2 linked regions of the Roseimaritima multifibrata genome follow. Each later gene encodes a partner of the first gene's protein in a complex. Links are inferred from orthologs where the notes say so. Each region holds a gene or a part of one and is shown in the gene's direction. Other genes may lie near its edges.

Region 1 (11,061 bases):
TAGTGAAAGGACCTCGGAAACATTTGCCAAATCCGGGATGACGGCCGCTACGCGATGAGAAGTCGATTGACCATTTGCGTGAGGCTGCGCGACTAGCAGATTGCTAGCGAACGCGATAAGCAGAACCGAACCCCAGCGAAACCAATCGATTTTCATTTCCTATCTCTCTTTGTGGGTAGCTTCGCTCGCGTCACCGTTACAGATTGCCTCAGCGTTAGAGCGCGAGCCCATCGGTGTCATCGGCACAATCACCCAGGTTTTCTGAGACGAACCGGTTGAAAATCAGAGTTGAATTCGGGAGCTGGGATTTAGCCGTAGTGAAAAATGCAGTTTTTCCCCGAATCGGTCTTTCAACGATTCTCGTTTCGTTGCTACCTTCCCACCGCTGCAGGTTGGCGACGGCCTGTTCCATGATTCTCAAACAATTGGCTGAATGGCCAGAAAGGCGCCAAGGATGATGCGTTTCTTGTTCGTTGCCGTTTCCTGTGCCCTCGCTGGCAGTTTTGCGCAGGGGCAGGCCCCCGCAAATACCGCTCAGCGTGGCTACACCGCTCCTCAAGCTGGAAACGGACAGGCCGCGACCTCGACGGCTCAAAACCAGAACTATCAACGGCAGAACCAGCAGTTGACTCCTGCACAGCAGCATCAACTTGCTCAGCAGCGGGCCGCGAGCCAACAGCAAGCGGTTCGCGGGACTCCCACTTCGGCAAGTGCCGGTGCTGCCGCGACCGCTCAAATGAACACTCAGCAGACGGAGCCGAAGCCTCCGTTTGCTCCTCTGACCGCACAGCAAGAAACCGAACTGACGCAGCTGCTGCAGGCCTGGGAAGTCCAAAGTAATAAAGTGGACCGTTTAGAATGTGATTTCACTCGTTGGCATTACGACCTTGTCGCTGCCCCGGCCGGGGTCCATGCGACTTGGGCCAAGGGTGAAATTCGCTACGCATCCCCGGATAAAGGGATGTTTAAGGTCAATGAACTGAAGTTTTTCAAGGGAATGCAGGCGGGCAAGCCGCAGTACGACGTTTCGGAGGGACAGTTCGGCGAGTACTGGGTTTGCAACGGACAGCAATTGCTAGATTTTGATCGTGGCGAAAAGAAGTGCACGATCCAGGATCTGCCTCCAGAAATGCAAGGGACGGATATTTTTGAAAGCCCGCTCCCCTTTGTTTTTAACTTGGACGCAAACAAAATTCGCGAACGCTACTGGGTCCGGACGGTTGAATCGCCCAAGAAAGGGATGATCGTCGTTGAAGCATGGCCCAAACGACAAGAGGACCGAGCCCAGTATCGCTTGGTTCAGATTGTGTTGGATCCGCAGTCGTTCCTGCCACAGGCATTATTAATGTATGCCCCCAACTACAACGCTCAGGCGGCTCCCGCTTGGGATCACTACGAATTCAGCAACGTTAAGCGAAATTCGATTATCGGGGGGCTGGAATCCTTCCTGAACCGGTTCATCGAAAAGCCGGATAAGACATGGACGATTGTCCGTGAACGATACCAGCCACCCGCTGAAAACAATGTCCCTGAAGGGAACCGCAATATCCAAGCGGCCCAGGCTCCAGGCGGGCCGCAGCGACAGTAAATGCATTTGAAGGAAGCAATGTGGCAGTAAAGCCCGGTGAGCTGGTGAGGAATTGTAAACCGCCTCGCCAGCTAGCCGGGTTTTTTTCGTTTGCCTTGAACTGAAAATGTCCGAAGCCTTCTGTGGAGGGGGTGCCCGTTCCCTGGGGGTTTAAGACGCCGATAACATGGGTTTAGCGGGCACTGCGGTTCCGCAATGCCCCCCGCGGTGTCTCTGCAGGGGAGCCATGCAACCTGTAGCACGATGTTGTCCTGCAGGTTTTCATAAATAGAATGGGGGGCAACTGAGCTCCGTGAAAACCCCGGCACCTTGCCTAGAGGGGCTTAAAAGGAGTAGGCTAAACCGCTCTTTAAGGCACACATATCACGTAAACGGTCTATCTTACGAACGATGTCGCAGAGCGTAGCTCGCCATTGCAAGTCGATCGGACCGACGATTCCACTTACTTTCACCGATCACCCTCCCCTTCGTCGCTCGCGTGAGCCTGCACGCGGGATAAGGAAAACAACATATGGCTGACTTAGATGCCAAGACGATCGCTCAAGAAGAACTGAGCAATTCGATGGGAGAACGGCCCCATTTCGATGTCGATCCGGCGGAGACCGCTGAATGGTTGTCCTCTCTGCAGTACGTTCTGCAAAGCAAAGGGCCGGAACGAGCTCGGTTCCTGCTCGAACAACTCCGCGATTCCGCGGCCCTGGAAGGGGTTCAGGTTCCATCGGAAACCGAAACGCCTTACGTCAACACGATCCCGCAAAAGGATCAGCCTCCCTATCCAGGCAACCGAGACCTGGAACGTCGAATCAAATCGATCATCCGCTGGAATGCGATGGCCATGGTGACTCGAGGAAATAAAAAGACAGACGGAATCGGAGGACACATCAGTACCTTCGCGTCGTCAGCAACGCTGTATGAGGTCGCGTTTAATCACTTCCTGCAAGGTCGTGGCGAAGATGGTTACTCGGGCGATTCGATCTACTTCCAAGGCCACGCCTCTCCGGGCATGTATTCTCGCGCCTTCCTTGAAGGACGCATTACGGAAGAGAAACTAGAGAATTTCCGCCGCGAACTAGCCGATGGTGGCGGGCTTTCCAGTTACCCACACCCTTGGTTGATGCCTAGTTTTTGGGAATACCCAACGGTGTCGATGGGCTTGGGCCCGATCATGGCGATCTATCAAGCTCGCTTCAATGAATACCTGCGTGACCGTGGGATCAAAGATACCAGTTCGCAGCGCGTTTGGGCGTTCCTTGGTGACGGCGAAATCGATGAACCCGAAACCTTGGGTGCCATCTCGCTTGCCTCTCGCGAGAAACTGGACAACTTGATCTTTGTGATCAACTGCAACCTGCAGCGTCTGGACGGACCGGTTCGCGGTAACAGCAAAGTCATCCAAGAACTGGAATCGATTTTCCGTGGTGCCGGCTGGAACGTCTTTAAAGTCGTTTGGGGCAAAGACTGGGACGAATTGCTGGAACGCGATACGAGCGGTCTGCTGGTTCGCCGCATGAACGAAGTTGTCGACGGACAGTATCAGAAATACGTCGTCATGCCTGGCAGCTACATCCGCGAGCATTTCTTCGGCAAATACCCAGAACTGCTTGAACTGGTCAAAAACTACAGCGACGAACGGCTAGAACGTTTGGGCCGCGGTGGACACGATCCTGAAAAAGTCTTTGCCGCCTATCACCAGGCCGCCACGCTTCGCAACGGACGGCCAACCGTCGTCCTGGCTAAAACCATCAAAGGTTATGGCCTTGGCGAAGCTGGAGAAGGTAAGAACGTTGCTCACAACCAGAAGAAACTGAACGAAGAAGAACTGCTGGAATTCCGCACCCGGTTTGGAATTCCAATCAGCGATGACGAAGTCGGTAAGGCTCCGTTCTACAAGCCACCAGCCAATAGTGCTGAAGTCAAATACCTCAATGAGCGTCGTGAAGCGTTGGGCGGATACGTCCCCTCGCGTCCGACCGAGCATCCCACGATGCAGGTGCCGACTTTAGAAGAGTACAAAAAGCACACTCAGGACAGTAAAGGCAAAGCGGCCAGTACGACCCAGATGTTTGTCCGTTTGTTGACCGACCTATGTCGCGACAAAACCATCGGAAAGCATATCGTTCCAATCGTACCGGACGAGTCGCGAACCTTCGGAATGGAAGGGATGTTCCGCCAGTTCGGGATCTATGCCCATGCCGGACAACTGTACGAACCGGTCGATAGTGCACAGGCGATGTACTACAAAGAAGCGACCGACGGGCAGATGCTGGAAGAGGGAATCACCGAAGCCGGTTCGATGAGCAGCTTCAACGCCGCGGGAACGGCGTACAGCCTTCACGGCGTCAACATGATTCCGTTTTTTGTCTACTACAGCATGTTTGGCTTCCAGCGGATCGGCGACCTTGTCTGGGCCGCCGCCGACATGCGAGCCAAAGGATTCATGATCGGTGGTACCGCCGGACGCACGACGCTTAATGGCGAAGGACTGCAGCATCAAGACGGCCACAGCCTTCTGAATGCGATCGCGTTCCCCACCGTTCGTGCCTACGATCCCGCTTTCGGTTACGAAATGACCGTGATCGTGCTGGAAGGGCTGAAACGCCTTTATCAAGACGGTGAAGATGGGATTTATTACATCACCGCCGAAAACGATAACTACGAACATCCCGCGATGCCCGAAGGGGTTGAAGAGGGGATCATCAAGGGGATCTACAAGTTCAAATCCCAAGAAGTCGACAACGCGAAGGCTCGAGTTCAACTGTTTGGTAGCGGAGCGATCCTCAACAGTGCTTTGGCCGCTCAGAAGATCCTGGCCGAAAAATACAATGTTGCCAGTGATGTTTGGAGCGTGACCAGTTACACGCAGTTGCGACGCGAAGCGGCCGATTGCCAGCGTTGGAACATGCTTCACCCCACGGAAACTCCAAAGCAAAGCTACTTGGAAAAACAGCTGGAAGGTGTCGAAGGCCCGTTTATCTCGGCAAGCGATTATGTGCGGGCACTTGGTGAGCAACTCGCTCCTTGGGTCCCCGGCGATTACTACGTTCTTGGCACCGACGGCATGGGACGCAGTGAAACGCGAGAAAACCTTCGCCGGCACTTCGAAGTCGATGCGGAATCGATCACCATCGCCACTTTGTCTCGGTTGAGTAAAGTGGATGTCTTTTCGGCACAAGAAGTTGATCAAGCGATTACGGATCTCGATTTCAATCGTGATAAACCGAATCCTTATTTCACTTAGTCCTCCCCCATTCCTTGTGATTTGATATTAATGGCTACTGAAGAAGTAAAACTGCCGGAGCTGAGTGAAGGAATCGACTCGGGTGATGTCCTGGAAATTTTGGTTTCCGAAGGCGATCAGATCACCGCCGGCCAAGATATTGTAGAAATGGAAACCGACAAAGCGACCGTTCCGGTTTCTTCGTCGGTAGGCGGTAAAGTGGTCGAGGTTGTCGTAAAGATCGGTGATACCGTTCCCATCGGTGGCGTGTTGCTGAAGGTGGATGCAGCAGCCGCTGCAGACGCGGGATCGGCGGCTCCTGAACCTGCGGCTCCTGCAGCAACGCCGGAACCGCCCACGCCAGAACCTGCTGCACCCGAACCTGCCGCGCAGGAACCTGCTGCACAAGAAGCTCCTGTTGCTGAAGCCCCAGCGGCACCTGCACCGGCTGCCCCTGTCGCGCCGGCTCCAGAGCCCGTCGCACCTACGCCGCCGCCTGCTGCTCCTGCAGCTCCTGTTAGCGATGGAGCCCCGATTGCAGCGGGACCGGCGATTCGACGTCTGGCTCGCGAAGTGGGGGTCGATCTGTCGACCGTCCAAGGGAGTGGTGCTGCCGGCCGGATCACACGTGAAGATGTGCTTGCCGTTGTGCGGCACGCCAGTGAAGCGGCTCGCAGTGGCGTCGTCGTTAAGGCTCCATCGCCAGCAGCTCCGGCTGTTCCAGGTGCAGAAGCCCTTCCAGGCGATGCATCGAGTGACGCGTTTGGACCGGTTCGCGTCGAGCGAATGACCAAGATGCGCAAAACGATCGCGGCTCAGATGCACCAGAGCTGGTCGACGGTACCGCGTGTCACCAACTTCGATGATGCCGATATTACGGACCTCGAACGTCTACGTGGCAGCAGCAAAGAAGATTACGCTGCTCAAGGCATCAAATTGACCACGATGCCCTTTTTGATCAAAGCCGTTGCGACCGCCTTGCGTCATCATCCCGCGATCAATGCGGTCATTGATGAAGAAAACGGACAGGTCGTTTACAAGGACTACGTCAACATCGGGATCGCAGTCGACACCGATCGCGGTTTGGTTGTTCCAGTGATGCCAGATGTCGATCGCAGCGGGATTCCCGATGTCGCCCGAGGCCTCGCTGAAATGGCGGCCAAAGTGCGAAACGGTCAGTTCGGCTTGAACGACCTGCGTGGCGGAACTTTCACGATCAGCAACCTGGGAGCCATCGGCGGCCAATACAGCACGCCGATTGTGAATGTCCCTGAGGTCGCGATTTTGTTGGTCGGCCGAAGTCGCAAGCTACCAGTCGTGATGCCGGATGACACCATCCAGCCTCGCCTGATGATGCCGCTTAGCCTTTCCTATGATCATCGCTTGGTCGATGGAGGGACCGCAGCTCGGTTCCTAAACGATGTTATCGGTTACTTGGAAGCTCCCAGCCGTCTGTTGTTGGCCCTCTAAAGGGACTTGCAGCAGGCAAAGGAAACCGATAAATCGGGAAAACAAAAAAGATCGAGCGGCAACCGCTTTTCGCCGCTCAATTTTTCGTTAAAATTCGGCCCTCAGCCTTTGGCGTAGGCGTTCAAGTATCATTTGGACGCAGAGGGCGGAGTAAGAAGTGCGGCGGAATAGCTCAGCTGGTTAGAGCAGCGGAATCATAATCCGCGTGTCGGGGGTTCGAGTCCCTCTTCCGCTATTTGAAAAAATTGCAGTGATTTGCAGTCCGGCAACGCTTTTCAGCGTTGCCGCCAAAGCAATAAACGACCCCGCTAAAAATCAGAGCCGTACTGAAAACCTCGGTACTGAAAAGCTCCATACAGAATAGTTCGGTATGGATCAAAGCGGGAGTCTCTCTAGGTGTCGCGTCCAGGACCACAGGCGTCCCCCGCGACATTGCCCTCTCTTCGGCAATGCATGACCACCCAGGGCCAGGATAATTCTATAGGCTCTCGCGACAGCTCGGTGGCATTGGCCCTAGATGAGGTCCTGCTCGCTGTCTATCCTCCAAACCGAATCAATCTGCCGCCGGGTTCCATGTCGAACAACGGGGCAAACGGGGCAAACAAGCAGCTCTTGCGATTGGCTTATGCATGACGAATGATTTGCCTGTCGCATTGACCTTGCAAGCCCTTAACATAAGGGCCGGCACGGAGCCAAGCAACAATAAACGGCCCCGAGTCATGTCGCGGCGTCATCGCGTGTTAGGGGCGACCGCACATCACGAACGAAATCGTTCCCCTAGATTGTCACCATTTGCGGGCAAAATACGGTGTGCGGCATCGCCATCCACAATCGGTATCCATGGGCAATCCCTTTCCAATCGTTTTTGCCGACGTGACTTTGCTCAGTTCAGTAACAACACCCAGTCATTGCCGTCGCCCTCTGCACCCGGTGGGTCAAATTCCTGAACGGGTGCCGCAGGGCCGCTGGGAATGCTCTTTTTGAATGGCTGTCTATCCGTGTGATCCTGGTCTTCGACCTGCCACTTCCCGGTGCGTGGATTGAACCAGAATGCGTTCATCTCCGGAGCCGACAGGCGGTCCATTCTCACTGAGAAATTGCGACCATTGGCGTTGTAAACCATGGCGTAATCGCCTTTCGATCCGCGAGTCGCTTGAAGCCGGTTTGAGCGAATGCCTTCGCTTCCCTCCATGCCGCCGGTGCTGCCTTCAATAAGGGACTGGTCAGGAATGCGGTCAAGGAATTGTTCATTGCTCATGGACGTCATCAGGCGAAACAGGTGCTGCATGTCCATCGCCCCTGGCTCATCCAGGCTGGCCTCCCATTTTCTGGATTTGTCTAGTGTGATGGACTCGTCCGAGGCTGCCACGGCACTGTTGAAATGGTAGATATTCATACTGCCGTAAGTCACACCAAAACCGCCAGCGAAAACGGTTTGATACGACTGGAAACGAATCTGCCAATCTTTGTAAATGTTTCTGCGGAATTCGTAACCACCTTCGAACAGCCATGTTGGTTTGGCTGGTAACAATTTATAGTCCAACTCGGTCGCCGTAATCTGGTCACTTGGCTGATCCTGCATCGAATTGAAGTCCAGCCAGGGCTCGTTGTGGAACCACTCGGAAGAATTAGGCTGCCATTTCCTCGGGTGGTAACTCATTAAGGTTGTGCTGTAGTCGGCTTCCTGATTCGGCTGGTTGATTCCATTGACACCATCGGCAATGCCCTCGGCCATTGCTCCAAACACTTTTCGATAATCTTTCTCGCCGTATACGGCGCTGCGGTCACCGCCGATCATCCAAATGATATTTTTCTTGTTCTTGAACCGTTCGCCAATCCAATGGCTGTATTGATAGCCGCTGGTCTCGTCAAAGATAAGATCTCGCGTTGCTTTCCCATTCGCCCAGTCCCCCGCCACACAGACACCCCATGCTGGCAGTAAGATCGCAGCCATCCCTTTGGATTCCGCAGTGTCGATGATGTATTCCAGATGGTCCCAGTAATCGTATTGAGCCGAATCCTCGGGATTCTTTCCTGGTGTTGTAATGGGCTGTAGAGGATCCCATGCGCCAGATCCGCTGATCTTGAAGGCATGGTCGCCGTACACATTGGGGATGACGACGTTGCCTTCAACGCCTGGAAAGGCGATCAACGCGATCGTATTGAAATTCTGGTCTTTGCGACGTTGCAGGTATCTCTCAACCTGGTCGCGTTTTAACTGCCATCCAATTGCCCAAGCCGTGTCGGCAACGGGGAAGAATCCTGATCCATCTTCCTGGACCAGAAAGCGACCGTTTTCGCTCACTCGCAAGCTGGCAAAATCGTCGGCCCCTAATTTTCCGGAATCGGGAAGTCCAAGCATGACGAGTAATACGAGGCAAAGCAGGAAGGATTTCATCATGATGGTTGACCTTTTGGTATTTCATTTATGTCCGTCACGGAAGAATTCCGGGCAGGAAATATCCGATCGCAACGTACGCGATAACGGGTAACCACCTAAGGAATTTTCTTCACGCGGGATTGCGGGATTGATTGTCAGGCGCTGAGTCGTTGACCGTGCATGTTGCTGCAGAGGTCGGCTGGGTGCGGAAGGCTGAGTTCGTCTTCGTGAAACGTCCAGCCTCGCCATTAGGATGCACCAAGTCGTTCTTACGCGGGTTTGGATCGGCGAAGCGGAACGCCAATCGAATCGCCTTCGAGCAATCACAAGATACCGGCCGAGACGAGGCAGAACAACGGATTACTCGTGCTCGTGCTCAGCAACGCGGTGCTCGTACTCGATTCGCGTGTCCAAGCCGCAATCGATCAAATTTCCAATCGGGGGCACCTCGTCTAACGCCTGCTCGCCGGATCAGGACAGAGCAACAAGCAACGGCACCGATTCGTGAAGCAACAATAAAACGCATCAACGTCGACCGCGCATCACGGCCAGTATCATTCACGTAGATTAGCGGCATTCGCGGGCAATGTATGCGCTCAATATTGCCCGCTAATAACGCTAATTTCGCGAATAGATGCGCCCATTTAATCTGCCGCGAAGAAAACGCTGCCTGTCCTGCAACCTGTATGCGCGGTATGCAGCGACGGGGTTAGCCCGTTCCGTGTCAGAGGTTTGAGTCCAGTTTTGTAATGCGGGTGTCGAGTTCTTTTAACTTTGCGAGTGCAGACATCGCGATCGCCATGCCAGCGAGGCCAAAAGTCATGCCTGTTATACCGAAAACGAATCCAAGTGCGGCCATAGCTAATCCAAGTGTGTTTCGGGTGATTCTGGGACGATAAAAAATGCAGCCCAGCGATAGATAAGGCCGCTAACCCAAAGGAGCAGGGCGCAGATTTTGGTAAGAATTGTTAGAAAACGAGAAAGAGATTGCTTGGAATTCTCTTGTTGTTCCACCATCGGCGTCAGGGATCGGAAATAAATGGAAGTAGAGTCCGAATAATTGCATTAATTTCCACGCAAAAGCAACCGTAGACGAATCCAAAAAATGCAAATGGAATTGTGACAATAATACCGCCAATGGTTCCGAGAAACGATCCGATTCCATAGCCAATCGTGCCCACCAATGCAGCAAAGAATAATCCGAGCAGCAGTCGCATTCCAAGTTCCATTCCCTCAGCAACCGTTTCGATCTTTGGCCCAGCAACGCAGGTTTTGCATAGCCCACTATTCTGACCGGCGGTCGATTCAAGAATGGATGAACCGCATTTCGAGCATTCCATTTTGGTGTTGGTCATCTATGAATTTACCAGTCGGGCAAGAATGGAAGTTCTGGATTAAACGTTTCAGGGGGGATCGCGTTGGTGCAACACGTAGACCACCGGTATTATTGCGTTTCTTGAATCACACCATCTTTTTTGCCACTGGAGTCAACACATTTTTTTTGCGGAATTACGCTGGCGGTAGTCCGTTCGCGTCGTGAGGGGGTGCCATTGCCAAAACTCGCGTCATACGACGCCCAACGTAGATTCCATTTGAAAAACTTATGCCGTCCTCCCGTGCACGACATGGTTCAGTTGAATGCAAAGCTATCGCTTCAAATCAGGGCCGTTGGCAGGCGGGATCGTGAGTTGTTCAAGTTCAATTTGGTTTGACTCCAGGTTGATAATAACGCGAAACTTATTGCCTGTCACGGAATGAACGATCCGCCAATCGCATTTGTTTTTGATCTTCTCGAAAGAAACGGCGACCGAAGCGGCGGGGCAGTTGGCAAGTTCCAGAAGCAGTTTGTTGACCGCCGTCGTGTCACCGGAAAAGTTTAAAGTAGTGACTCGCAGGGTAGAGTGGCCATCAATGAAGTCGCAGTTCTCGGTCTCGAAAGCCTTCCAGATTTGTTGACGTGCGTACTCAGGGTAGTCATTGGAGAGCGGAACTGAAGCCGATTGAAGCTCAATCCATATCGCGAAAGCAGAAGTCGCGGTCCCAGCGATCAGGCTCGCGGTCACGACGGCAACGAAAAGCAGCTTGATCCGTGACATTGATTTGTTCCTTGTTTTCACTCGAGTAGCGAGCTCAATCGGACGCATTGAAATTTCAGATCAGCCATAAGTCTAGTCAGGCAGAACGTTGGTGGTCATGCGACGGTGATCAGCGATGTTGCTTGCACAAAAAGATCCTGCCGCCGCTCGAGTGCGCACCATGGTTCTTGTGGTCGGTTTCCTGCACAGCGAACAAATCACCCGTCGCATCGATATTGCATCCCCTTAGCATATCCGCCGGTTCAGTGCCGAGCAACAAACAGCGACACCGATTCATGCAGCAGCATCAACTTGCATCAACGTCGACTTC
Region 2 (11,133 bases), 3.3 Mb from region 1 along the record:
CGATGGTGATTGTGGCAGCATGTGCTTTGTCGCTTCCAAGCGATTTTACAGATCCGCCGTAGGCAACTTCAACTCCACTTCGATATTGGCCACTGCCTGTTCCCAAGATCTGAATATCACCATCGGTAGAGTAAACTTCTCCGTGAATGCGGACTCCAGACGTCATCGAAGCCTTGGTTTGACCTTCAATCGTGATTGTCGCCGCCGACGTACCGACTCCAGTAGAGGCGATGCTTCCTTGCATTAAGACGTAACCAGTTGATAAGGGGGCGTCACCCTTGATCGAAGAGACCGAAATGTCCCCGTCGATGCTTGTTATACTCCCACTTACCGACACGGCACGACTGTCGTCGATACGGATCTGGCCTGCATGGATTCCGGTCCCTGTTGAGGAAATCGAACCATGGACGTAGATGCTTCGGGCACTGTTCAACGCGATGTTACCGTCAACGGTGTCAATTCGACTTCCTTCGGACAGGCTGATCGACCCACCTTCGCCACCCAAACTCTCAATTGAAATTTCGGCTGCATCTGCACCGACGCCCGTTGATTCAATCTGCACCAACCCAGAGGGGCCGAATAGTCCGTTGGAGCCATTGGCATTGACGGTCAGTGCAATGTCACCTTCCACACTTGTGATCAGATTTCTGCCACCGTAAGCGAAGGTCATGGCAGTACCGCTTGTACCATCAGGAAGGACGCCTGTGAGGGAGATCTTTGCAGCGTTCGGCCCCGTTCCGGTGGACGCAATCGTGTCGAATGTTTCAACGCGGAGCCCGATGGTACTGCCTGATGACCCTCCTTGCCCGAAGATGGTTAAGTCGCCATCGATGGTCGTAAAAGAGGTCGTGGACCTGCGGACAGTGACGCCATAGTTATCGTAGCTGCCCTCCTCCCCCCCTATCCCAAGGATCGAAATTTCTGCCGCATGTACGCCCGTCCCTGTCGAGGCAACCTGGGAACCGTCGATGTACACTCCTAGGCTCCGGCCTGCACTTCCGTAGCCTTCGACGGTGACATCGCCGTCGACGCTGTTGACCATATTTCGGGACATGGAAACACCCCTTCCGTAGGCCCCCAGTCCGGCGGTACCGTTGACGGTGATTGAGGCGGCGTCGCTTCCTACTCCGCTGGATGTAAGTGAACTTTGGTATTGCAAAATGACACCGCTCCCTACGTCGCCTCCAGTTCCATCAATCGATATGGCGCCATCGATGCTGGAGATGGCCGTGTCGGTACCGACGTAAACGCCGTCGTTTCCCGAAGTACCTGATCCCCCGATACCCGTGATCGTGATTGTGGCTGCGTCGATCGCCGGGCTGGCTGAGGAAATACCGGTCGAAGAGATCGACGCTTCTTCGATGCTAACACCTGCACTGGATTTTCCCGTCCCTGCACCACCAGTACCTGTAATCGAAATCGCACCGACGACACTGGTGATCGAACCTTCTTCATCGCCTCGGAAATAGACACCGTGGTTGCTGTTGACGCCGGCGCCGCCCGTCCCATGGATATCGATTTGAGCCGCGTCGGTGTCGGTCCCGGTCGAGGAAATCGACACGTCGCGATCGAGGAAGACGCCGTGCAGTGAGCTACCTGTCGCAGAAGCTCCGCCCCGTCCGGTGATTTCAATGTCGCCGACTTTACTGGTGATTGACTTGCCCGCTCCGGAAAACCAAACCCCCACTTGATTTTCGGCTCCCGTCCCATCGATCGTTATCGAGGCGGCATGGTTCGCGTTGATGCCCGTTGATGTAATATTGCCGCGAAGCAGGATCGAACCGACTCCGGTCGACGGATCGGTGATTTGGTTGACGATCCGAATGTCGCCATCGACGCTGGTCAGGTCACCGTTGACCTGGATGGAATGAGTCGATGCGTCGCCGATCAGAATCTTGGCTGCGGTTTCGCCGGTGCCGGTCGATTCGACGGTACCCACCGTGATCGCGCCGCCCCTAAGGACGATGTCGCTGGTTTCACTCGTAATGCTGCCCGCATTGACGGTTCCACCGTCGAAGCGAATCATTCCGTCCCCGGTCGAAGTGAGCACTCCCGTTCCATACGCAGACGATCCATTCAGCCCGGTGAATGACACGTCCCCATCGATGGTTGATAGCGTCAGACTTGCCCCTGAAACACCGCTTTCGCTGTGGATAGTAATCGTTGCAGCTTGATCACCTTCGCCTGAGGAGACTAGTTCAGTGCTGCTGATCACGACTCCGGTATCCCCGGTTCCTGCCCCACCACCTTCACCGCGAATGTCGATATTCCCGATCACGCTTTTCACTGCGGATGCATTGATATACGTTCCGTAATTTTGGCGATCTGCGATGCCACCCGTTCCGTTGATCGTAATGGTGGCCGGGGTTCCCGTCGCATTGTCGGGGGTGCCGAGCGAGGCAATTTCAACATTGCTTAAAACCAGTCCGCGGTTGGAACTTTGGGAAACGTCCGGATCCCCTGTCCCTCCGATACCGGTGATCAAGATATCGCCAACGAAGCTACTGACGCTGCTGCGATTGATGCTGTCGATCAAAACGCCGTAGTTATTCGATTGCCCGAATCCACCTTCACCGTGGATCGTGATCGTCGCTGCGTGGGCGGTCGTTCCGGTCGATTGAATGGCTCCGAAATCGCGCATGCGGACACCGACGTTGCTCGGCCCTGTCCCTGTCCCTGTTCTTCCCGTGATAAGAATCGCTCCATCGACACTAGTGATCCCTTCGCTGGCACCGTCGAAGTAGACGCCATGGTTCCCTCCCCCTGTGTCGCCCCCTGTACCATCGATCGTTATCTTGGCGGGACTTGGAATCGTGCCGTCCGAAAGCCATTTCGATTCAATGCCTTCGATGTTTGCAATGTGTACTCCGTAGTTGTTCGATCCGGCACCGTTGCTACCTTGGCCGGTGATCAGGATTTCGCCGTCTTTGGTCGTCAGGGCAGCACCGGAGCTGATTGTGACGCCATGGTTGGCTCCGGTTCCTTGTCCGCCCGTTCCGTCAATGATGATATCGGCTTCGCCAACGGCGTCGATCGATGCGGTGACGTTGACGCCGCCATCCCCACTCCGCGTTCCGTCTCCTGTCCCAAGGCCGGTGATCGTGACGTCACCGTCGGTCGTCGTGATTGATCCGGAAACCGTGATTCCACTACCGGACGTGTTGATTCCTCCGGTCCCTTGAATATCGATCTTCGCGGCGTTCTCTCCGAGGCCGGTCGAGGCGATCGTAAGTCCGATCGATCCACCTGAATTGCCATAGCCGCTGCCGTCGCTTCCTCGGCCGACAATGGAAATATCGCCATAGACGCTGGTCAGCTGTGTGGTTGAGCCATTAAGCGACAGGCCAACACCGCTGCGGGTGCCATCGCCGCCCTCACCGATGATCGTGATCGAGGCGGCATCGATGCCGGTTCCCGTCGATGCAATCGATCCAATACTGTCGGAGCGAACGCCGTAGTTCGTATCGCCGGTGCCATCCCCGTTCCCTTGCCCGATAATTAAAATGTCGCCATCGATGCTGAGGATATCGGTCGTCGCACCCGCCAAGCGAACCCCGTAGTTGTTTCGGGACTCTGCCCCGCCCGTCCCATCGATCGTGATCGTTGCGGCATCGGGGCCGGTACCCGTTGATTCAATAACGTCCGCCGCACTGATATTCACGCCATAGAAATTGCTGCCGCTGGCACTGCTGCGGTGCCCCCCCACGCCCACGATGCTGATGTCTCCATACGCACTTCGGACCACGATGTCGGCACCATCGATGTTGACGCCGTACGCGGCAGTGGAACTGTCTCCACCGGTCCCTTCGATCTGAATCGTTCCCGCCGAAGACGTTTCGCTGGTCGATTCGATCGTGGTCCCCTCTTCCAGCGAAATCCCGTAGTTTCGATATTCTGCCGGGTCATTGCCGCCGAATCCGACCAGCTGGATGTTTCCTGACCCGCTGGTTCGAATCGTCGCCCCCACAGATTCCAAACCGATGGAATCACCGATGGCGTCCGCATTCGGGTTGCCCGATAGTAGGATCCCCCCATCGACCGTCGTCAGGCTTGATCTTTGATCGAGAAGGATTTTCTGAGCTGCGACAAACTGAATGACTCCACCGGTCGATTCGATCGATGTGTCGTCACGGACGGTAATTTCACCCGCCGACGCGTAAATTCCTGCATCGCCCAGTGAAAACGGATTCTCCCCGTCAAAAAACAGACGGTCATTGCTGCCAGCGTCCTCATAGCGAAAACTGGTGAGTTCGCTAACTAGCCGCGTTTGCTCCCCTGCGGTTACCGAATCGAGGTCGGAATTGCTGGTAAAGCCAAAATAGCCTCCGCGATTGTGCTGCAGTAAACCGGCTTCGCTGACCGAAAAGAACATCAAATCGTTTGTGGCATCCCCACTGAACAGAATGTCATTGCTAGTGCCAAGAACGGGGGTACCGACGGCCAGGAGGCGACGGTCTTCCAGCTGTTCAATGCGAATGAGGCGGCGTCGGGGGCGTAGTGCAGCGGCTAAACGTCGCCGCGCAGTTTGTCCGCGGCTGGAGGCTGGGACGCGGGGAGCCGATCGCTTCGGAAACATGCTGGACCGTTGGAGTGGCAGGAAAGACGATGGATAATTGGCTGAAATGCAGAAAATCGGACGTCTGCGGGGTTTCTGGTAGACCGCAACGGAGCCGAAGCGGTCCGGATGTAGCGGTCGTCCTGCCTGTCATGCGAGAAAGAGATGGACAGTGTCCTGAGTTTTTTTGTTGAATGAACCTTCTGTCGCAATGGGACACCCACTTGCAAGAATGGCCGTTTCCGGCGACACTTTGCGGCACTTACCGAAATCAGGCCCAACCCTCCGACCCGCCGTATTGCAGGTCGGCGTGGGATTGAGCCACGGCTAAATTAGCCAAACGAGGTTCCCTTTACCCTTTTAGATCTACCTGATTCGTTAACGTTTAGACGTTTATCGTTCGTAGATCGTCCGTAGGAGCATTGCCGAAATGGCACGTTACACAGGTCCAAAAGCTCGCATCAATCGTCGCCTTGGGGCGCTCATTTATGAAACATCGGGTGCATCGAAAGCCCTCGATCGCCGCCCAGCCCCTCCGGGAATGCACACCCGGGGACGTCGTCCCAGTAACTACGGGATCGCGTTGATGGAGAAGCAGAAGATCAAGCATTACTACGGTCTAGGGGAACGTCAGCTTCGTCGTTACTTTGATGCTGTTAGTCGTCGTTCAGGCAACACCGGTGAATTGTTGTTGTTGATGTGCGAATCCCGCTTGGACAACGTTGTCCGTCGCTGTGGATTTGCCAAGACTCGCCCACAAGCTCGTCAAGGCGTTGTGCACGGTCACTTCTTCGTTAACGGTACGAAGGTTGCCAAGCCTAACTACCTGCTTCGTCCAGGCGACATCATCGAAGTACGTAACCGCGAAAAACTGAAAGATGTTTATCGTGGCGTTATCGCTAACTCCAGTCCTGACGCGCTTGATTGGGTCGCTTTCGATAGCGAAAACCTAAAAGCAACCGTCCAGGGATTGCCAGGGCCAAGCGACATTAGTTTGCCCGTCGATGCAAACGCCGTCGTCGAATTCTTGTCGCGATAGTCGAGTGCACTGCACATTGAAAACAACGCCGCCCGTGCCGAATGACTTTTGGTGCGGGTGGGTTGGTTTCTGGACTTAATTTATTTTGTTTCTCGCATAGATCCTCCAACACACGCTCCATCTGATGCATACTCCACTGGTTGTTTTGGGAGGTGGCCCTGGTGGCTACGCGGCGGCTTTCTTGGCTGCTGACGAAGGGCTAGACGTCACGATCGTCGAAGCCGAAGCTCGCCTGGGCGGAACTTGCTTGCTGCGTGGCTGTATCCCCAGCAAAGCACTTCTTCATGTCGCTCGAGTCATCAGTGAAGTCGATGAACTGCGTGCCGATTGGGGTGTCCGCTACGACGCGAACCCTGAAATCGATGTCGACGCTGTGCGGGCGAGAAAAGAAAAGGTCATCGATAATTTAACGGGCGGCCTGGCCAATTTGGCCAAGCGACGCAAGGTCACCGTGATCCGGGCTCGTGGTTCATTTATCGATTCCAAAACAATGAAACTGGAAGGGGACGATCCTTCCATCCCCGAAGGTGGACAGCTGACCTTCGATCACTGCATTCTGGCTACCGGAAGTGTGCCAGCGATGCCTCCTGCCTTCGATATTGGCAGCGACAAGGTGATGGACAGCACCGGAGCCCTCGCGCTGGCCGACATCCCGGAAACGTTGTTGGTTGTCGGTGGTGGTTACATCGGGCTGGAAATGGGCAGCGTTTACGCAGGCCTTGGCAGTAAAGTCACGGTGGTCGAACTGAGCGACGGTTTGTTGCCCGGCGCCGACCGCGATCTGGTCAAACCGCTGGCGAAACGGATCGAGAAAATGGTTGACGGACGCCTTTGGTTGAACACCAAAGTCGGTTCGATGGCCGAGTCCGAAGATGGCAAGGTCGAAGTCACGTTCGAAGGCCCTGGCAAGTTCGGTCATGAACGATTCGATCGAGTCCTCGTGTCGATCGGTCGCCGCCCTGTCTCCAGAGGCTTAGGGCTGGAAAATACAAAAGTGGTTGTCAACGAACGCGGGTTTGTGGAGTGCGATTCGCAGCAGCGGACCGCAGATCCACACATCCTGGCAATCGGTGACGTCGCTGGCGATCCAATGTTGGCTCACAAAGCCAGCCACGAAGGGCGCGTTGCCGCTGAAGTTGTTGCGGGCAAACCATCGGTATTCGACAAAGCGGCGATCCCTGCGGTTGTCTTCACCGATCCTGAAATCGCTTGGGCTGGATTGACCGAAGAAGAAGCGAAAAACGCCGGCCGCAATTACGAGGTGGCTGTTTATCCTTGGGCTGCCAGTGGTCGTGCTCAAGCACTCGGACGGACCGAAGGTTTGACCAAATGGCTGGTCGATCCCGATACCAAACGCGTTATCGGTTGTGGTATCGTCGGTGCAGGTGCAGGTGAACTGATCGCCGAAGCTGTTTTGGCACTCGAAATGGGCTGCGAAGTTGGTGATATCGCCGAAACCGTGCACGCCCATCCGACCCTTGGCGAAACGTTGATGAACTCCGCCGAGGTCTTCTTCGGAACGGCCACCGAGATTTACAAACCGAAGCGTGCCAAGTCGTAGCCGGTTGGCGTTTGCTGTTCAACTTAAAACGGGTCGTCGATGAATTCTGAATTGGTGAAGACAAAGGCGTCCACGCTTCCCCCGACCTTGCAGTGGGTCGGAGGCATCGACGGTTTTTTGCGTTTGATAGATCAGACGAAGCTACCGGTCGAAGAGGTCTACTTCGACTGTAACAGTGTCGAACAAACGCACGACGCCATTTATCGACTTGTGGTTCGTGGAGCTCCCGCAATCGGGATCGCAGCGGCCTACGGTGTCAGCGTCGCGATCGGTACTGCGATGAAGGAACAGGCCGATGCACGCAAAGCGGCTCTGGCGGCGATCGACTATTTAGCGACCAGTCGACCGACCGCGGTGAATCTTTTTTGGGCTCTCGATCAGATGCGAGTGGTCGTCAATGAAGCGACCGATCAAGAGCTAGCGGATCGCGTCCTCCAGAAGGCCAAAGCGATTCATGAGCAAGATCGGCAGACCTGTGCGGCCATTGGTCAGCATGGTGCGCCATTGCTGAACGGTTGCCGCAATGTGTTGACGCACTGCAATGCAGGGGCCTTGGCAGCATCGGAAAAGGGGACGGCGTTGGCAGTGATTTATGCTGCACACGAACTGCAACCTGAATTGCATGTTTACGCTGATGAGACTCGCCCACTTCTGCAGGGGGCGCGTTTGACTGCGTGGGAATTGGCTCGCTCGGGCGTTGACGTGACGGTTTTGTGCGACAACATGGCGGCCAGTTTAATGCAGGCCGGTAAGGTCGATGCCGTGGTCGTCGGGGCGGACCGGATTGCCGCAAACGGAGACGCAGCGAACAAGATTGGGACTTATCCGCTGGCGATTGTCGCGCGGCATCATGGCGTTCCTTTTTATGTTGCAGCGCCTGTTAGCACGTTTGATCGAACGTTGGCCGATGGGGCGGGGATTCCAATCGAACAACGCGACGCACGCGAAGTATCGCATCCATACGGAACGCAGACCGCCGCCGACGGGGCGAATATCTACAACCCCGCCTTCGATGTGACACCAGCCGAATTGATCACCGCAATCATCACTGACCAGGGGATCATCCAGCCAGTCAACGCCGCAAACGTCGCCAAGACAATCGGGTTGTCGTAAAGGCAACTCGAAGACGTTTGTTGTCGACAGGCCGGAGGACTTGCGCCCTGCCGTTAAGGAATTGTTTTCTTAGCGGAACGGCGCAAGCCGTCCGGCCTTTTCCTTTTAAGCGTTTGGTGTCGACGGGCCGGAGGACTCGCGCCCTGCCGCTAGGAACTGTTTTCTTAGCGGAACGGCGCAAGCCGTCCGGCCTTTCTTTTATGCGTTTGTTGTCGACAGGCCGGAGTACTCGCGCCCTGCCGTTAAGGAAATGGATGGCATTTCCCCGAACCGTTTGCGACGGGAACTACGCTTGCCGGACTTCCCGCAGTCGGCCGCTGGCCAACCACATGTTGCATAGCGAAAGTGAGCTGATGGATACGGCGTATGCGAGCGCGACGCCGAAAGTGCCAAACATGCGGTTAAGCCATACCGTAAGGACTGTCAGCAGAATGGCATGCCCGAGCAAAGAGCCTAGCAAACGCCTTAGTGCATCGGTGTACTGAAGGTAGGTCGGGGCAAGGGAGCAGATCGTCCAAATGCTGGAACCGATCGCGATGACGCACAACGAAGGGTACGCAACCACATACTTGTCGCCGTACCAACCGAGGATCGTTCTCCCAAAGAAGAAGACGAGCCCCAGGAAACCGGTGATTCCAAAACCGATCCACTGCAGTCGCAGCCAACGCATCTTGCGGCCTTCTGCCCAGTTATTTGTGGTGAGGTATTCGGAAATCATCGGTTGAAAATATTTGTCGGTCGATTTCGCCAAAAGTAAAACCAAACAACCCGTTTCCAGCGCCGGTGCCAATAAAGCGAGTTCGTTTCCTGAATGAGGAATGTGATGCATGATCACTAACGGAGCTCGAAAGATCCAAGCGGTAAGGAAACTGAAAACCAGAAAAGAGAGACTGTTCAGAAACCAAGGGCCAGCAAGAAAGATCGGCCGGGAATCCAACGTCAATGGTTCTGATTTTGTGAAATTCGCACCGATCGCGATCGGCAGGCAAATCAGGCTTCCCGCTCCAAACGCGAACACCGCTGTGCTAGGGGATAACCTCTCCGCTTGGATGGTTAACCCGATGCAGATCAAGGTCGTCAACGGGATCACGATTCGTGCCAGTAAGGTCGCAAACACAGGCATGCGAAAGGCTAGTAAGAAGTCGATCGCGACTCCGACGACCGCCATGACAGGCAGATAGACCAACGCTTCCAGGACAACCTTTTCTCGTTCTTCGACTTGGACGGCAAGTTCGATGATCGCGGCAAGCCCTGCCAATAGGATGCCCAGCAAGATGGCTGAACCGAGGGCAAATCGCAGGAAACCACCCAGCAATCCGGCTTCTTTTTGCAAGACATACTGAGGCACAATCTTTAGGCTGTATTTTCCGATGCCCCCTTCGCCCAGTGAGGCCAGCAGCCCCAGGGTTGCAATTGCCCCGATGTAGCTTTCAAATTCGCTGGGCTCCAAATTCCTTGCCAGCAAAATGGTTGCTGCGTACGCCAGTAAAATGCCCACAATATTGGCACACACCAATACAAGGGGAATAAAACGGATTTCGGCGGGGGACGGAATGGAAGGCACTGAGGAATGAAGGCCGGGTTGGATTCGAGATGACGCAGAATTCGCTGTCAGCCCAGGCGGGAGGATGAAGGATTGATTAAGTTAGTGTTTTTGAAAGAACGAATTAGATCGGCTCCCTCTTTGACGCGACATATTTATGATCTCTAAGACTGCGGTACTCGCCAAAATAGCATTTATGGGGCTCTTTGTCGGAGCGTTTTATTGTAGTTCATTTGTTGATGCGCAATCGCAAGCAACCGCTCCTAGCGTGGTGGTCTATGGGGCGACGCCGGCTGGTTTTTGTGCGGCGATCGCGGCGGCTCGTGAAGGGGCTGCGGTCACACTGGTGGAACCGAGCCACCACGTCGGCGGGGTGAATACAGGCGGCCTGAGTTTTAGTGATTCGAACCAAACGGTGCGGACAACCGTGATGGGCTTGTTTGATGAATGGCATACACGCATCGCAGCCGATTATGCCGGTCGCGGCCAACCGCTTCATTACGACGTCAGTGAAAAGAACAATGCAAAGTGGACCTATGAACCACACGTCGCTGCTCGTGTGACCAAGGCAATGTTGGCAGAGGCTGGCGTGGACGTCCAACCGAATCAGGTCCTTACCTCGGTCGATCTAGAAGCGGGGCGGATCCAAGCAATCCTTTGCAAAGATCGACGTTTCGCCGCAGACGTTTTTGTCGACGCGACTTACGAAGGGGATCTAATGGCGGCTGCGGGCGTGGAGTGGACGATTGGCCGCGAAGGTCGCGCAGCGTACTCGGAGAAACTGGCTGGAAAGCAATACACAAAAGGAACCATTCCCGTCTCCGGTCTGGATTCAAATGGTCAGCTCCTTCCTTTGTTGACCGCCACCGAAGGTGGGGACGAAGAGGCTGGTGATCGCCACGTGATGGTCTACAGTTTTCGTTTGTGCTTAACAAAGAATCCCGAAAACCGGGTCGATTTCCCGGCTCCCGAAACTTACGATCCGAAACGTTTTGAAGCGGTTCGACGTTACTACTTGCAAGTCAAACGGCCGCACTTGCTGTGGGATATTTATCCTCTGCCCAATGATAAATTTGATGCAAACAACGGGATCGGAAAACAGTTTTCGATGGGGCTGGTTGGCGGAGGCGACGATTGGTGTGAAACGCCGTTCACCGAACGCAGTGAACTCTGGCAAAAACATCGCCAGTACACTTTGGAACTTTATCATTTCCTAACCACCGACGAATCGGTTCCCGAGCATCTTCGCAAACAGATGGCCGAGTACGGACTGTGCCGTGACGAATTTCCGGAAACCGATCATTGGTCGCCGCAGTTGTATG

Evidence for each region.
Region 2: the proteins of FF011L_RS05235 (region 1) and lpdA are in contact, whole or in part, in a crystal structure (PDB 1EBD), measured with the Geobacillus stearothermophilus proteins. The link is inferred for Roseimaritima multifibrata from one-to-one orthologs. Residues at the interface, in WP_033016211.1 of Geobacillus stearothermophilus: Ile130, Ala131, Met132, Pro133, Arg136, Arg140, Glu141, Asn155, Arg157; in WP_049624544.1 of Geobacillus stearothermophilus: Pro340, Ser341, Asp344, Tyr345, Arg403, Asp406, Val408, Glu431, Ala432, Gly433, Asp438.

What each region holds. Positions count from the first base shown.
Region 1 is NZ_CP036262.1:1,386,919-1,397,979, forward strand. Bases 4,171-7,065 are described here. They hold FF011L_RS05235 (2-oxo acid dehydrogenase subunit E2), read left to right. Parts: upstream 4,171-4,856; coding sequence 4,857-6,275; downstream 6,276-7,065. Other genes in these bases: aceE (pyruvate dehydrogenase (acetyl-transferring), homodimeric type), read left to right, coding at 4,171-4,826. Outside these bases: FF011L_RS05220 (WD40 repeat domain-containing protein), read right to left, coding at 1-156; FF011L_RS05225 (TIGR03009 domain-containing protein), read left to right, coding at 455-1,588; more of aceE, read left to right, coding at 2,100-4,170; FF011L_RS05245 (glycoside hydrolase family 140 protein), read right to left, coding at 7,159-8,676; FF011L_RS05250 (hypothetical protein), read right to left, coding at 9,678-10,010; FF011L_RS05255 (hypothetical protein), read right to left, coding at 10,302-10,751.
Region 2 is NZ_CP036262.1:4,667,170-4,678,302, reverse strand. Bases 4,970-7,936 are described here. They hold lpdA (dihydrolipoyl dehydrogenase), read left to right. Parts: upstream 4,970-5,718; coding sequence 5,719-7,155; downstream 7,156-7,936. Other genes in these bases: mtnA (S-methyl-5-thioribose-1-phosphate isomerase), read left to right, coding at 7,195-7,936; rpsD (30S ribosomal protein S4), read left to right, coding at 4,986-5,594. Outside these bases: FF011L_RS16905 (PKD domain-containing protein), read right to left, coding at 1-4,576; more of mtnA, read left to right, coding at 7,937-8,268; FF011L_RS16885 (lipopolysaccharide biosynthesis protein), read right to left, coding at 8,555-9,781; FF011L_RS16880 (FAD-dependent oxidoreductase), read left to right, coding at 9,969-11,133. UniProt on the Escherichia coli protein: Lipoamide dehydrogenase is a component of the glycine cleavage system as well as of the alpha-ketoacid dehydrogenase complexes.